DNA from 3 places in the Aestuariirhabdus haliotis genome. Region 1 is predicted to be linked to each of the others. Evidence: predicted binding sites of a transcription regulator. Region 1 holds the regulator's gene; each other region holds the start of a gene.
The links. The regulator PhoB, encoded in region 1, activates phosphate uptake and scavenging genes when phosphate is short. The targets are predictions, from matches to a motif close to TGTCATANNNNTGTCANA.
Positions count from the first base shown of each region.

Region 1 (5,342 bases):
ACAGGATACGCCTCCCTGAGCTATCTGAAGCGCTTTCCTGTTACGGCCCTTAAAATTGATCGCAGCTTTATCAGTGGCATCCCTGACAATGAAAATGATTGCACCATTACACGAGCCATCATCGCCATGGCGATGAGTCTCGACCTCAGGGTAGTTGCCGAGGGTGTCGAACATCCACAGCATGCCGAGTTCCTGCGTCGCAGCGGCTGTGATGAGATTCAAGGATATCTGATTAGTAAACCGGTCACTGCAGAAGAATTATCGGCCTTGCTAAAAGGCGAGCCTATTTCAGTTTAGCGTTAAACCGCCTTACTGATCGGCACACACATTTCCAGATCAAAATGGCAGCTAAACGTACTGCCTTTGCCTGGCGCGCTACGCACAGACATCACACCCCTATGACGCAGCAGCACATGTTTGACGATCGCCAGCCCGAGCCCCGTACCGCCGGTTTCAATTGAGCGACTCGAATCCACACGATAAAAACGCTCCGTCAACCGGGGAATATGAATCGGATCAATGCCAATGCCTTTGTCCTCAACCGATAAGTGAGCACCTTTCTTGTCCTGCCACCAGCGCACTTTGATCTGACCTGGAGACGGTGTGTACTTGACAGCATTCAACACCAGATTTGAAAAGGCACTGTGCAGTTCCGGCTCCTGACCCAGCAGCACCGCCTCTTCGTCGCATTCAAGCTCAATGCGCTCCGGGTCATCGAGCAGCTCGGCGGCATCCTCAATGATACGGTGCAGAAGGGGATGCATCGGCACCTTGCGTTGATCGATACCTTCATCACCACTTTCCAGACGCGACAACAGCAACAGATCGGTCACCAGGTTGCCCATACGTTCGGTCTGTCGACTCATTTGACCTACGGCTCGTAACCAATGATCCGGGATGCCTTCTGAATGCTGCTGCAGGGTTTCCAGATAGCCTCGAATGACCGTGAGCGGCGTTCGCAGTTCGTGGGAAACATTACCCACAAGATCCTTGCGCATCTGTTCCAGGTGATGCAAGCGGGTCACATCACGAACCACCAGTAAACGTTCCCCTTTACCGAATCGGGTAATCAAATATTGCAGTCGCCGTTGATCATCAACCGGGGAATTCAGTTCCAGCGGCTCGCGATAATCACCTCGAGAGAAGTATCGGGCAAAGCGCGGGTCCCGGATCAGATTGGTCACACGCTGGCCACGGTCTCCGGGAGAGCGCAAACCCAACAAACGTTCGGCGGCATCATTCCACCAGTCCAACGCACTATCGGCGTCCACCATAACCACCGCATCGCGTAAGGCAGAAGTGGAATCCTGCACCCGTTTTATGACCGAACGCAACCGCTCACGAGCACCAAGATTACGCTGTTGCAAACGATATATATTATCGAACAGGTCACCCCAGACACCCACGCTTTCAGGCGGAGACTCCTGGCTCTGAGCATTAACGGTCAGCCATCGTAGCAAGCGTGTCAGGTTATATAGACACCAGCCAAGATAGGCGCCGATGACCAATACCAGACTCCAGCCATAACTGCCCGTCATCATCCCCAGCAGCAAACCACCGGCCAATAACCAGAGCAGATCACCCAATAGACGCTGCCGCCAGTTACGCTCCATTTCAAGTCCTGGTAGAGAATCGATAACCCGTGCCGCGCACGGTTTGAATCAACAGTTCATAACCCGCACCCAGGGCTTTACGTAAACGCCTGATGTGTACATCGACGGTGCGCTCTTCTACATAGACGTTACCACCCCACACCTGATCCAGCAGCTGACCTCGCGTGTAGGCTCGCTCCTGATGAGTCATAAAGAACTGTAGCAGGCGAAATTCTGTCGGTCCCATTTCGGCAGCATGGCCGTCGATACTGACCCGATGGCTAACCGGATCGAGCTCCAAACCCTGTACAACAATGGGTTCCTGAGGCTCATTAATCTGGCTGCGACGCAGCACGGCCTTGAGCCGGGCAACCAGCTCGCGAGGGGAAAAAGGTTTGGTGATGTAATCATCTGCACCGGTTTCAAGACCCTGAATCTTGTTGTCCTCTTCACTCTTTGCGGTGAGCATAATGATCGGTAAACCTTCGGTCACCTCATCACGCTTGAGCCGTCGGGCCAGTTCAATGCCTGTTGTTTCCGGCATCATCCAGTCGAGCAACATCAAATCGGGTTTGTGATCGACGATCATCGCCTGTGCTTGCTGGGCGTTTTCGGCCTGCAGCGTTCTATAACCGGCCATTTCCAACGCGACCGCTATCATTTCACGGATCGCCGATTCATCATCAACTATTAATATGGTTTTTGCAGTCACGGCAGTACCTGTTCCTAACGAGCAACCTGGCACTATTACAGCGGGGGATTGTTACAGTCACATTACAACTTGATGTCAAAGCGTTCGCAAGCCGTAATCAACAAACAATCCCAGGAAAATCACCAAACCTACCCAGTGGTTATTCAAAAAGGCCTTGAAGCACTCTTCACGCTTTCTGCCCCGGGTTAAACGATATTGGTAGACAAATAACCCGCAAGCCGCTGCCAATCCCAGATAAAAAGCCGGCCCCAGCACGAGTTGATCGGCCACCATCAGCAATACCAGTAAGGTAAATCCCTGCAATATCGCAATCATCGTATTATCGGCTTCGCCGAACAAGATCGCTGTCGATTTGATACCCGCCTTAAGATCATCCTCTCGATCCACCATGGCGTATTGGGTATCGTACGCCACTGTCCACATCAGGGTAGCGATATACAACAGGCCCGCCACGGGAGCGACTTCACCGTTTTGCGCCGCCCATGCCATAGGAATCGACCAGGCAAAGGCCGCTCCCAAAACCACCTGAGGCAAATGGGTATAGCGCTTCATAAAAGGGTAACAGGCAGCCAACAACAGACCACCCACGGATAAATAGACGGTCAATGGATTGGTAAAAAGCACCAGTACGAAAGCCAGACCCACCATGACTGAAAACAACACCAGCGCTTCGCGTGGCTGAATTCGACCCTGAGCAAGCGGCCGGTCTCGAGTCCTTTCTACCAGACCATCGAAATCACGGTCGGCATAATCGTTAATCACGCAGCCGGCGCTACGCATTAGCACCGTACCCAGAATAAAAATCAGCAACAGATCAAAGCGGGGCAGGCCCTCAGCCGCCGCCCACAAGGCCCAGAGAGTGGGCCATAACAACAAATAAATACCAATCGGCTTATTCAGCCGGGTCAGGGCGATAAAATCTGGCAGTCGAGGGTAGCGCTCAAGAATCCATTGCATGGTATCGGGGTATCTTGGAAATCGGGATAGGGCGCGAGGCTCGCGCCAGTCATCAATCCAAGGCAGTCTAGGGTCTCACCCGGGGGATTGCAACGCAGCTATTCGAACAACGAGGGCAGGAAGACCTCGCAAACCGATAGAGGTCGATGCCCGAGATAAAACAAGGACCGCCGCCCCCAACCAATCTGCTCGTCGTAACGATGCGGCAAGTGCGCATTGAGCTGGCTCACTGGCAGCGGAGCGATCTCTATTTCACCCCGTTCCATCGCCGGATTACCAAACAGGAAAGCGCCTAAGGGTTTGTTCTTGAGGTGCAATAAACATCGATTCGCCCCGATCAGGGTTGAATGGGGCAAAACACTGCGGGCAAACACCCTTGGCACACCATCCCCCATTAATAATACTTCCCGAATGTTCGCCATCTCACGCTGACCAATATCGAGACAATGTCGCTCGGACGGCGTCGGACGTGCCCAGCGCTGGCGAATCAACTGCACTTCGAAGCCACCCGGATAACGGCGCATCAAGCGTTGAGTCAGAGAACCACGATCCAGTAACCAGCTTCGCCAGGGCTCAGGCAAGTCGGATGTCAGAATATGACTTTGGGGACGCCATTGATTGGCGTATAAGGTTGTGAGAGGCAAACGAATACCGATTAGAGATGACAATCAGGTTAATCACTGCAACGAATAGCAGCCATGAACGGCGAAGAATTGTATCACAACTGGCTCTGTTCCCCAGCCTCTGAGGATAGATGCCAGAAAAGGCTTCACATTTTATAGTCTGACTGCTTAGATATATTTCTCGGAACTATAAAAATAACCTATAAACAAAAGGATTCTTGAGGAACTCATGCGTAAACCAGAACTAACAGCGGCCATTGCCGAACAAGCAGATTTAACCAAAGAACAGGCAGGGGAAGCACTGGCAGCCATACTCGACCAGATTAGCGGCGCGCTCAGCCGTAATGAAAGCGTCAGCCTGGTTGGCTTCGGTACCTTTAATCAACGGCATCGGGGCGCTCGAATGGGTAAAAACCCGCAAACCGGTGAAGCCATCCAGATTAAAGCCAGCAACACCATTGCTTTCAAACCTGGCAAGGCGCTCAAGGACAGCGTAAACGACGCCTGAATTCTTGCCCTGCCCCGGGTGCCGGAAGGTATCATCCGGCACCACTTCTCACAGCCACAGGCCCGATTCCTTGTTCAAAGAGCGATCCGGTGACTACAGTAATAGAGACATTGCCGCAAACACGACGAGGGCTCACCGTGAGAAAAACTTACCTCTTGCTTGCCTGCTTGCTGTTCTCCTTGAGCAGCTGGGCTGAAACAGTCACCCCGGATTTGGCCAATCGAAGCCTTGAACTTTCAGGGATGGAACTGTTCCTCAAGCAGGTTCCTGTCATGATGGACCACCTTCTGCGTGCACAAAATGCCACCACCACGGCAGAACAAGAACTGCTTGGCAAAGCCAGCGAACGGCTGAAACAACAGATCAATTACGAAAGCCTGAATAAGCAACTGGTTGAACACCTTCTAGCCAGTGGCCGCTCCGATTACCTGCAACAGATGAACTCTGCGCTCAATTCGCCTCTGGCCAAGGCGATGAATGAAAAAGAGAAGCAGGTCAGCAGTGCTGATGGCCGCCAACGCCTGGCAGAATACCGAGAGAAGGTAAAATTAAATCCCCCTCGAGGGGTCAGGGTAGAACTTCTTCGTCGATTGGATGCCGCCTCACGCACCTCGGAAATCAGCGTACTACTGAGAGAAGAACTGAACACCTCCATTGTGCATGCCTCCAAGGTGCTAACCGGCGTTTCAACCGGAGCAGAGGATAGCGCAGTGAACCTCAATACTCCGGCACAAAAGAAGATGCTGGCGACCTCAGGGCAACAGGTTCACAGCTTTTTCCTGTATGCCTATCGCCAGGTACCCACACCACAATTAGAAAAATATGTGCAGCTGTATGAAGCCGATGCGACTCGCTGGTTTGTCGATCAGTGCGTGACCGCCGTAAAGGACTTTTTCAGCAAGCAGCGCCAGACGTTCACCGAAGGGCTTAACTAATTGGTTTTAATATCC
Region 1 is NZ_JAKSDZ010000001.1:299,706-305,047, reverse strand. It holds gene MIB40_RS01535 (bifunctional diguanylate cyclase/phosphodiesterase) at 1-297, shown strand, start outside; gene phoR (phosphate regulon sensor histidine kinase PhoR) at 300-1,613, opposite strand; gene phoB (phosphate regulon transcriptional regulator PhoB) at 1,615-2,304, opposite strand; gene ubiA (4-hydroxybenzoate octaprenyltransferase) at 2,380-3,261, opposite strand; gene MIB40_RS01515 (chorismate--pyruvate lyase family protein) at 3,360-3,929, opposite strand; gene MIB40_RS01510 (HU family DNA-binding protein) at 4,114-4,392, shown strand; gene MIB40_RS01505 (hypothetical protein) at 4,482-5,327, shown strand; gene MIB40_RS01500 (MarR family winged helix-turn-helix transcriptional regulator) at 5,324-5,342, opposite strand, start outside.

Region 2 (5,342 bases), on a different contig from region 1:
TGGTGGAAACCGGGGTGGCCACAGACCCGGCCTTTTACCGTGAAGAGCAGCGTTTGATGGCGCTTTATGCGCAACAAAAAATGAGCATAGACGACTATGTCTCGCATCAGATGCAACCGCTGCTGGGGCTGTCAGCTGATGAAGTTGAACAGCTTACGCAACGTTTTGTCACCGATCGGGTGGAATCAAGAATTTATCCCCAGGCACGCCAGATATTAGCGGAGCTGGGCGCTGCCGGGCATCGGCTCGTCGTTGTGTCGGCCACGGTCAGCTTTATTGTCCGGGAAGTGGCTCGTCGGTTAGGTATTGCCGACGTGTTGGCAATCGATTTGGTGTTGAATAAGAACGGCCGGTATACCGGAGTCATTCAAGGAACACCGACCTATCGAGAGGGCAAGGTTAGCAGGCTTCGTGTCTGGCTGGAGCAGGAAAAGGAATCGCTCCATGATGCGGCTTTCTACAGTGACTCCATGAATGATCTGCCTTTGCTGGAATGCGTTGACCAGCCGGTAGCCACCAACCCCTGTGCGCAGTTAGCGCTGATTGCTGAGGCACGAAACTGGCCGCAACTGCATTGGAAGGATCAGGCGCTGGGTTAGCCCCTTGGTCTGCAAACAAAACACCAAAAAATCAAACGAACATCAGGAACCGTTGAGTTACATCATGAATAGCACCATAGATAAAATCGTCGATCTGTTTTCTGTCGAAGGCAACCAAACCTACGGCGAAAATATTACCCAAACCGAGCATGCGGTGCAGTGCGCTGAGTTGGCTGCACGCTCCGGGGCTGGCAATGAACTGATTGCCGCCGCGCTGCTGCATGATATCGGTCATCTGCTTGCGGCGACCGATGTTGCCTTTGGTAACTATCAGCACGATCGAGTGGGTGCCGATTATCTTTCAGCGTATTTTCCTCCGGCGGTGACCGAACCCATCCGTCTGCATGCCCAGGCGAAGCGGTATCTGTGTTCGGTCGAAGAGGGGTATCTGGCTGATTTGTCGACGGCATCCCTGGATTCGTTTCATCATCAGGGAGGGTTAATGACTGAGGAGGAGCAAAGGGCGTTTATGCAGCAGGAATATGCGGAAGAGGCCATCCAGCTGCGTCGTTGGGATGACGAAGGAAAAATCGAAGAGATGAGCCTGCAGCCTTTTGCTCAGTACCGCGTCTATCTGGAAGCGGCCATTCAAACAGCGAACTAAGAGGTTGTGATGTTATCTACCCAAGATGAGTTTATGGATCGGGGCTACGTTGTGCTAGAGCAGGGGTTGTCATCCCTGGAAATGATGCTGCTGGAAAAGGTGAGTGCGAATCTGACCGAGCACGCCGAGCGATTGTTGCAGAGAATGCACAGTAGTGAGGAGAGTGCGACCGAATTTTATCGTGATCATCCGGAAGAGTTGATCGTTGTTCCTGAAATTGATAATGCGCTCAAGGTCTGTCGTTTTGAATATATCAAGGGCTATAACCGCAGCGTACGAGAACAGATTGTCCCCAAACTGCAACAGTACATTAAGCAATTGACCGGCGATGAATTCGTTCTTTTTAAAGATAAATGCAACGCCAAAAACCCGGGTGGTGGTGCCTTTAAACCGCATCAGGATGTGATTGCTTACAATCACCTTAAACCCAATTACCATATTACCGTGGCGATTTTTCTTGATGAATCGACGGTCGAAAATGGTTGTCTCTATTTTCCCAAGAATTATCGTGATGATCTTTCAGACCATCACTTTCCAGTGCAAAACACCAGCGGTGGAGCGCTTCCGATTCTACCCAGCTATGAAGGTGGCGATCGTCATGGGGTCATACAGCAAGAGGTGGTTAATCAAATAGAATGGCAGGCGGTTCTTGCGCAACCCGGGGATGTAGTCATTTTTGATTCCTATGTGCCCCACTATTCGGAAAAAAACAACTCCGATCATTCCAGAAGAGCCATGTTTTATACGTTTAATGCACAGGGTTATGGTGATTTTTATGATGAGTATTACGGCATGAAACATCGTGAATTTGACCACCCGAGTTTCCATGTAGCGACCCCGACCCGTCATCGAAAATCGAAGCAGTGATAAATTATTTTTTGCTTTGTCTCTGAGAAGAGGCGTTGTGATGGCGGTGAAATATGGTCATAAAATGTATTTAAAACTGTCATCGCGTTGTCATCTTGTCTCGGCATAATTTTCTTGGTCTATACCAGGTTCTGGTGGCTCTTTGAGTCTGTCGGGATTGTCATCCCCCTCTGTTTTTTACTATTTATGCTGGAGATTAAGATGAAACTGATTGCTAAAGCCCGCATGCTGGCGGCTGTGCTGAGTGTCGGTACTGTATTGCAGGCACAGGCACAAACGGAATTGACGGTGTATACCGCGTTGGAAGCGGATCAGCTAAAGGCCTACGCCAATGCTTTTCAGAAAGAACATTCTGACATCCGGATTCGTTGGGTGCGTGACTCTACGGGTATTGTCACGGCGCGCCTGTTGGCCGAGAAAGAAAATCCTCAAGCCGATGTGGTGTTGGGCCTGGCCGCGACCAGTCTGCTGGTATTGAAAGACCAGGGCATGCTGCAAGGGTACAAGCCTGCCGGTGTCGAAAAGCTGAGCAAGAAATTTGTCGATAAGGGAGAGCAACCTACCTGGGTGGGTATGGATGCCTGGGTGGCATCTATCTGCTACAACACGATCGAAGCCAAGAAGCTGAACCTGCCCAAGCCAACCAGCTGGAAGGATCTAACCCGTCCGGAATACAAGGGGCATGTGATCATGCCTAATCCGAACTCTTCCGGCACCGGTTTTCTGGATGTGTCCAGTTGGTTGCAAAGCTTTGGTGAAGGCCAGGGCTGGGCATACATGGACAAGTTGCATGGCAATATTGATCGTTACACCCATTCGGGTTCCAAACCCTGCAAATTGGCTGCCGCTGGTGAAACCGCCATTGGCGTTTCATTTGCTTACCGCGGCGCCAAGCTGGTCAACAAGGGCGCGCCGATCGAAGTGATTTTCCCCGTTGAAGGCCTGGGTTGGGATATGGAAGCGGCGGCCATCGTTAAGGGCACCGATAAGCTGAAAGCGGCCCAGACCCTGATGGATTGGGCGGTATCTCGCAAAGCCAACGAACTGTACAGCAACAGCTATGCGGTGGTGGCTATGCCAGGCGTTGCCAAGCCGATCAAGAACTACCCTGAGGACATCGCCGATCGCATGATCGATAACGACTTTGAATGGTCGGCTGTTAATCGTTCACGCATTCTCAAGGAGTGGCAGCAGCGTTACGACAGCAAGAGTGAACCCAAAAAATAATTGTTGTTACGGCTTATGGCGGCCTGAGTGATCGGGTCGCCTAATTGTTAAAGAATTTCATAACTGATTGTTTGAATTGGATCGGAGCCGTGTTGGATCTCTGATTGAAATAATGCAGTGCTCCGGGAATAGAATCATGTTGCAAGCTCCTTATCTAGAAATTACCGAACTGGAAAAACGTTTTGACGATTTTGTCGCGCTCAACGATATTTCCTTACAAATCAATGAGGGGGAGTTTGTCTGTTTTTTAGGGCCTTCCGGCTGCGGGAAAACCACCCTTCTGCGGACCATTGCCGGCCTCGAACAGGCGCAGCAAGGGCGTATTATTCAGGGGGGGAAAGATATAACACATCTGCCAACCCAACACCGGGACTTTGGCATTGTGTTTCAGTCTTACGCCCTGTTTCCAAATCTGACGGTGGCAGACAATATTGCCTACGGTCTGGTGAACAACAGGCTGTCCCGGCAGGAGCGCGCCATTCGAGTTGCCGAGCTGCTGGCACAGATTGATTTGCCGGGCATCGAGGAGAAATTTCCCGGTCAATTGTCCGGTGGCCAGCAGCAGCGAGTCGCCCTGGCGAGGGCCCTGGCAATTCAACCGGGACTATTACTGTTGGATGAGCCGCTGTCGGCACTGGATGCACGGGTACGCCTTCATCTGCGCAAGGAGATTTGCGAGTTACAAAGATCGCTCGGCATAACCACGGTGATGGTGACTCACGATCAGGATGAAGCGCTGACCATGGCGGATCGTATTGTGGTGATGGACCATGGCACCATTGCCCAGACAGGAACACCGCAAGAGATCTATCATCATCCCGCGACCGAATTTGTGGCGCGTTTTATCGGTAGCATGAATTTACTTCCCAGTCGGTTCGAAAATAATCAGAAACTGGTTATCGAAGGCACGGAGTTGAGTTATCCCCTGTGTCTTGATCAGGAGGTCAGTGAAGGTAAGTTGGGTTTTCGTCCAGAGAGGGTCAGAGTGGTGCCTGCGGAGCTTGGCCTTCCGCCCAAAAACCTTGGTTTACGAGGGGCGGTACAAAAAATTGTCTTTATGGGAGCCCTGGTTCGGCTAGAGGTTCGACTGGCCATAGATGTCGATATAGAGGTTGATATGCCAGGCCATCAATACGCCGAACAACAACCCGCAGTGGGCGACATTATCAGCCTGCTTATCGATGAGCAGGATCTGCACTTCTATCCAAAAGCCACGGACGCTCAGGCGGTTCCATTGCGTATTCGGGACCAGGACACCTCAACCACTGAGTATCTGCAACCGGGCGAACAATGGAGCATGCTGGTAGGGGCGCAAGCATGACAGCATTGATAGCACGAGGCATTGACCAATTTCGATTTAACTTCGAGGGTATTCTCCAGCGCACTCTTTTAGTACTGGGTGTTTTATTTTTGATGTTGGGGTTGCTGGCCCCACTGGCCACCATGTTATTAAAAAGCCTGCAGGATCAGCAGGGCCAGTTTGTTGGTGTGGCCAACTTTGTCGAATATTTTACCAACCCCGCGCTGTTCAGTTCCATTATCAATTCATTGATCATCGCCTGCTGGACTACGGTGATTGTTGTCAGTTGTGCATTTATTAGCGCTTATGCTTTAACCCGCAGCGGCATGGTGGCCAAGAAAGGCTTCCGTATTATCAGTAGTCTGCCCCTGTTTGCCCCCTCACTGTTGCCGGCATTGAGCATGATCTATCTGTTTGGTAATCAGGGTGTTCTCAAAGACTGGCTGCCCGTGGATTCTATCTATGGACCGGTAGGCATTATCATCGGTTTATCGTTCTGGATTTTCCCCCATGCCCTGATGATTCTTACGACGGCCTTAGCCAATAGCGATGCGCGCTTGTATGAAGCTGCCAAGGCGTTAAAAACGCCGGCATGGCGAGTGTTTTTCACCATTACCCTGCCGGGGGTTCGCTATGGTTTGGTGAATACCATCTTTGTCTGTTTTACCCTGGCGATCACCGACTTTGGCGTGGCCAAGGTGATCGGTGGCCAGTACAACGTGCTGGCTACGGATATCTACAAGCA
Region 2 is NZ_JAKSDZ010000035.1:26,326-31,667, reverse strand. It holds gene MIB40_RS15315 (HAD family hydrolase) at 1-599, shown strand, start outside; gene MIB40_RS15310 (HD domain-containing protein) at 664-1,203, shown strand; gene MIB40_RS15305 (phytanoyl-CoA dioxygenase family protein) at 1,213-2,070, shown strand; gene MIB40_RS15300 (putative 2-aminoethylphosphonate ABC transporter substrate-binding protein) at 2,272-3,297, shown strand; gene MIB40_RS15295 (putative 2-aminoethylphosphonate ABC transporter ATP-binding protein) at 3,434-4,618, shown strand; gene MIB40_RS15290 (putative 2-aminoethylphosphonate ABC transporter permease subunit) at 4,615-5,342, shown strand, end outside.
Region 2: a site for PhoB is predicted at 2,148-2,165, ahead of MIB40_RS15300 (putative 2-aminoethylphosphonate ABC transporter substrate-binding protein). Genes of this name have one in related genera too.

Region 3 (5,342 bases), on a different contig from region 1:
GCATGTCGGCTGAAACGAAGGAGGACTGGCAACGGCTTGTTTTAATTCCGAGCGTAATTCAGGCGATATAGCAGCGCCTGTCGACAGGGCCGCCGCAATAGACCAACTCACAATACCCGCCCCTGAATGTTGGCATAACCTCTGACCCGCCTGTTGCGGCCTGTTGATTCTGGCATCCTTTGCCCCCGCTTAAGTCAGGAGTCAGTATAGCCAATCACAAGCAAAAAGAATCAGGGCTGCCCGAGATAGCGTAGTCGTTTCTTGGTTTTCACCCGCTCCAGTTCAACCACCATAAACCCATCGATACAGTTAGAGAACTGCGGGTCGACATTAAAGTCGCAAAAACGGGCCCCACCGGGCTCACACACCTCGGCGTATTGTTTATAGAGTACCGGCACCTTCACACCCAGCTCAGCCAGCTCGGCGCGCAAGGTTTTCCAGGCTGTGCCATAGGCATCGCTGCTCACGTCAGGCATCTGTTTGCCAGCACTCGGCGTAGATGAAAAGACCTCACCAAAGGGTTGCAGTGCGGTAGCCAAACCATCACCATCCGAAAACCAGTCGCTATAGAACCGCACCAGCAACTGCTTGGCCTTTTCCGGGTAGGAATGGCTGATCGATACCGGCCCAAACAGGTAACGAATTTCCGGGTGCAAATTAAGGTAGGCACCAATGCCGTACCACAAGTAATCCAGACTGCGCTTGCCCTGATAACGGGGCTGAACAAAGCTTCGTCCCAATTCCAAACCTTGCCGGGCGATGGGGACAAAGCCGGGGTTGAGATCAAACAGGGTCTGGCTATAGAGCCCTGTGATCTCCCCCTGCTCGTCCACACATTGGCTACTTGCCATCATGCGATAGGCACCGGCAATCTCCAACGCGTCGTCATCCCACAATAACAGATGATCGTAATAGAGATCGTACCGGTCCCAGTCCCGGCAATAACCGGTGCCTTCCTGTACCGTGCGAAAGGTCAACTCCCGCAACCGGGCCACTTCCCGCATAATGGTCGAATCGGCACGATAACGACACAGGTAAATGGACAAATTGTCGGATGTGCTGCCCAACAGCTGACACTGGTGAATTTCGGTGCGCAGACGGCGCCGCTCTTCCGGGTGCGCAATGGCCTCAAGTTCTGCCTCGAAACGATGCATGGTTTTACCCCGCCCCAGGCGATACACCTGCCTCTTTAATTGCCGAGCAAGCTCCTTCGAGGGGCGACCCAGGCCCTGCCATTGATGAGGGTAAATCGGTTTACCAATACGCACATCGATATGATTATTGGCCTGCTTGAACATCTCCCGAACCAACCACAAACTGGAAATGGGTTTGGCCAACATCGACAACGCGTAAAAGAACAGCGAATTCCTGCCATCCAGATGCATGGGTACGATCGGCGCCTGCGCGCGCTCGGCAAAGCGCAGGAAACCCGCGTTCCATTTGCCATCACGAATACCCGCAGGCCCCATGCGGGAAACTTCACCAGCCGGAAACACCACCACCGCGCCATCGTCTTGCAAAAAGCGGTGAATATCCCGAACGTTTTCGGCTGGCGTACGGCCATTGATATTGTCTACGGGCAATAACAAGGAGCGCAGCGGTGGTAATTGATACAAAAGATCGTTGGCAATCACCTTCACGTCCCTGCGCACCGAGCCGATCAATTTTAACAGCGCCAGGCCATCGAGAGAGCCTATCGGATGGTTGGCCACCACCACCACCCTGCCCTGATGGGGAATTCGACGGCACTCACGATCAAAAGCCCGATAGTCAAAATCAAAATACTCCAGCACCTGCTCAACAAAGTCGAAACCTTGCAGGTGCGGGTATTTCTGTTCGAAATGCCGAAACTCTGACTCATGCAGCAAGTAGCGTAAGAAAGCGGTCAGGGTTTTACCCAGTTTGGGACGACGCTTGGAAAGCCCGGGAAAACGTTGCTCCAACGCGGTTTCAACACTGATCACAGCAATCCCCTGCTTAATGCGCGAGTGTCCTGCTCAACGCTTTTGGCATGAGGATGGTGGCTTCTTATCGTTTCCTGGCAGTCACTCCAGTGCAGCAACTGAAGCTCTCCCGACAGGGTTTCCACCATCGCCGTACAACTTTCGGTCCAGTCTCCGGTATTGCAGTAAAGCGACTGCCCATCAGTGCCATAGCGTATTTCGGGTTTGTGAATATGACCGCACACGATACCATCGAAGCCTCGCATTGCCGCCGTGCGCATGGCCAGTAATTCGTAGCTCTCAATGGCATCACGTGCCTGCTTAACATGCTCCTTCAAGTAGTTGGCAAAGGACCAGTAAGGCATGCCCAGCAACCGACGCGCACGGTGCGTCCAGCGGTTAAGGAAGACGGCCAGGTCATGGGCATGCAGCCCTATTAGCCGATTGATGCTGCGCAACATCACGGCATGGTCGAACTCATCCCCGTGCAGCAGCAACAGTCGCTTGCCATCTGCTGTCTGGTGGATCGCTTCCGGGCAGACTTCGATACCCAATAACTCACCGTAGGCGAAGTCTCTCAGCGGCGCATCATGATTGCCCGGAATGTAGGTGACTCGCGTGCCATTGGCCGCCATACGCTGGAAGCACCGCAGCACCTCATAATGGCTGGACGGCCAGTAAAGCCGTTTTTTCAACGCCAGAATATCGACAATATCACCCAGCAGATACAGGTGATCACACTGCACCTGAGAGAGCAGGTCCAGCAGGTAATCGGCATGACAATCCTTGTTGCCCAGATGGATGTCGGACAACCAGAGGGTTCGGTAGTAGATAGCGGCTGAGTTCTGTTTCATAGCTTCACGCTATCGCCCGAAGATGACAGATCGGTGACAGTTTGAAGACAAATCGGAGATAATGAACCCATACGGCCCGACGGGCGCTTCGGTTGCCAATAGCGCCAAAAGCGTACACACTGCCGTGCGATACCAATAGATAACCGCGTTCACTGATGCAGAACCACACCATTCCACACCATTTTGTTATGGCCGCACTGGCCGGCGCCGAGCGCAAGCAACGCTCTGCGCGAAGCATTCTGCACCAGGCCGGCTTACCGACCGAACTGATCAAAGAACAGGGCGTGCGGGTAACGGCGACCCAATACGCCCGCCTGATCCGCACCATCTGGCATGAACTGGACGATGAATTTGGTGGCTATGGCCCCGCTCCCAGCAGTCCTGGCAGCTTTGCCATGATGAGCCTGGCCATTATCCATTGCACCACCCTGGAACAGGCTTTGCGCCGGGCCAGCCGATTCTACGGCCTGTTTCCCGACACACCCACCTTCGAGCTGCAGCTGGAAAAAGAACAAGCCATTCTCACCTTTGATATTGATGAACAAACCGACCCCCTGCATTACCTGACCGAATCCCTGCTGGTGATCTGGTCGCGCTTTGGCAGCTGGCTGATTGGTCGACGTATTCCGCTGGACAGTGTCGAACTGAGCTACCCGGCCCCCGAACACCAGGGTGAATACCGGCGCCTGTTCTCCTGCCCTCACCATTTTTCCAGCACCGCGACGCGGCTGCGTTTTCCGGCCCAGTTTCTGAAACTGCCGATACTGCAGGATGAACGCACTCTCAAGCAGTTTCTGCAAACCTCTCCTTCCATGCTGCTGGCCAAACCCGATTACGGCAACAGCATCACCGGAGTGATTCGCAGCCGATTGGGCAAAGACTTCAGTCGCCCCTTTCCCGATTTCGAACAGATCGCCGACAGTTTGCACCTGACGCCACAGACCCTCAGACGCCGGCTGCGAGATGAAGGCACCTCCTACCAGGAGATCAAAGACAACCTGCGCCGGGATGCGGCCATCTATCATCTGGAGCGCAACCAGCTCTCCATCAATGAAATAGCCACCGAAATTGGGTTCTCCGAACCCAGCACCTTCCATCGTGCCTTTAAGAAATGGACCGGTGTTACTCCGGGGGCTTATCGTAACAACGAACAAACCTTAACCAACCCAACCCTGGAGCATTCGAATGATTCGACGCCTTAATGCCCTGCTGCTAACCCTGTTGCTGGCAGTTTCCTCCGTGGCCGTAGCCGACAACCCCAAAGTGGTTATGGAAACCAGCCTCGGTAATTTTACCATCGAGCTCTTTGCCGTTAAGGCCACCAAGAGCACCAAAAACTTTCTCAAGTATGTCGATGATGGCTACTACGACGGTTTACTGTTTCACCGGGTCATTCCCAACTTTATGGCTCAGGCCGGCGGTTTCGAACCCGGTCTGGTGCGCAAACAAACCCGCGGCGCGATCGAAAACGAAGCCAACAATGGCCTGAAAAATACCCGTGGCACATTGGCCATGGCCCGTACTGGCGACCCGCATTCAGCCACCGCCCAGTTTTTTATTAACGTCAACGACAACCCTTACCTGGACTTCAAAAGCGAAAGCCGAAGTGGTTGGGGCTATGCCGTATTTGGTCAAGTGATTGAAGGCATGGATGTGGTCGACAAGATTGTCACCAGCCCTACCGGAAATCGCGGTTCTTTCCAGAACGTGCCCAAGGAAGATATCGTAATTCTCAAGGCCAGCCGTCTGCCTGAATAGGTGAGGGTTTTATGCGTCGATGACCTGCCTGGGTCATCGACGCGGCCTGTTTTCTCTTCTGTTCCTCTGCTCAAACGCCCCTTCCCAGAATTTACGCTTGCCCATGGGCTTCGCGCTACAGCACGTCCCGGTTGCTTTGGGCCGCCCATAACCTATCCGACATCATTATCACCTGCCCTGCATCGACAGTTATCCGGTTTAGAGAGGATTAAGATCGGTACTTGTGACTGCGGATGATGCCTGTGAGGTCACGAATTGTTCACTTGATCCACACCGATAGCGTCGCCTGAATTCGCTATTTCCGTGTACAGTGGAAAATCGTCGTCTGTACAAGGAAAACTGATCGCTAACTGATTGATTTTTAAGGGCTGCCAGATAGTATAGGGAGATCAGGATTTAACACCCAGAGCCTGCGGAAAGGGCATAATTTCTGAGAGGCGAACTTCTTTTGGTTTTTTAGCTTATTGATTTTATTGCTATTTTTTCTCGAAAAAGAAATTTTAAACCAAATTAACAAGAATTGACCCAAAAAAAGAAAAGGGGACGTTCTTCCTTATAATTAGCTGTTAGGTATAGGTGAATATGGATCGAATTTATCACCCAATTGTAGAGTCGCCACACTTGTATGATATCGATTTCTTTTCATACAAATTTGTAGAGGAAGATAACTTAAGCTCCTACATAGATATGCATCTCAAGAAAGACAACGAGATAATCAAGCTTAGGTTTTGGGGGCCTCAAGACTTAGAGATAGAAAAGGGGTTTCCTTGGGCTACTGGTGGGATGT
Region 3 is NZ_JAKSDZ010000010.1:275-5,616, reverse strand. It holds gene MIB40_RS19735 (asparagine synthase-related protein) at 1-111, opposite strand, end outside; gene MIB40_RS08685 (GNAT family N-acyltransferase) at 231-1,964, opposite strand; gene MIB40_RS08680 (UDP-2,3-diacylglucosamine diphosphatase) at 1,961-2,797, opposite strand; gene MIB40_RS08675 (AraC family transcriptional regulator) at 2,953-3,999, shown strand; gene MIB40_RS08670 (peptidylprolyl isomerase) at 3,983-4,555, shown strand; gene MIB40_RS08665 (hypothetical protein) at 5,138-5,342, shown strand, end outside.
Region 3: a site for PhoB is predicted at 2,830-2,847, ahead of MIB40_RS08680 (UDP-2,3-diacylglucosamine diphosphatase). Genes of this name have one in related genera too.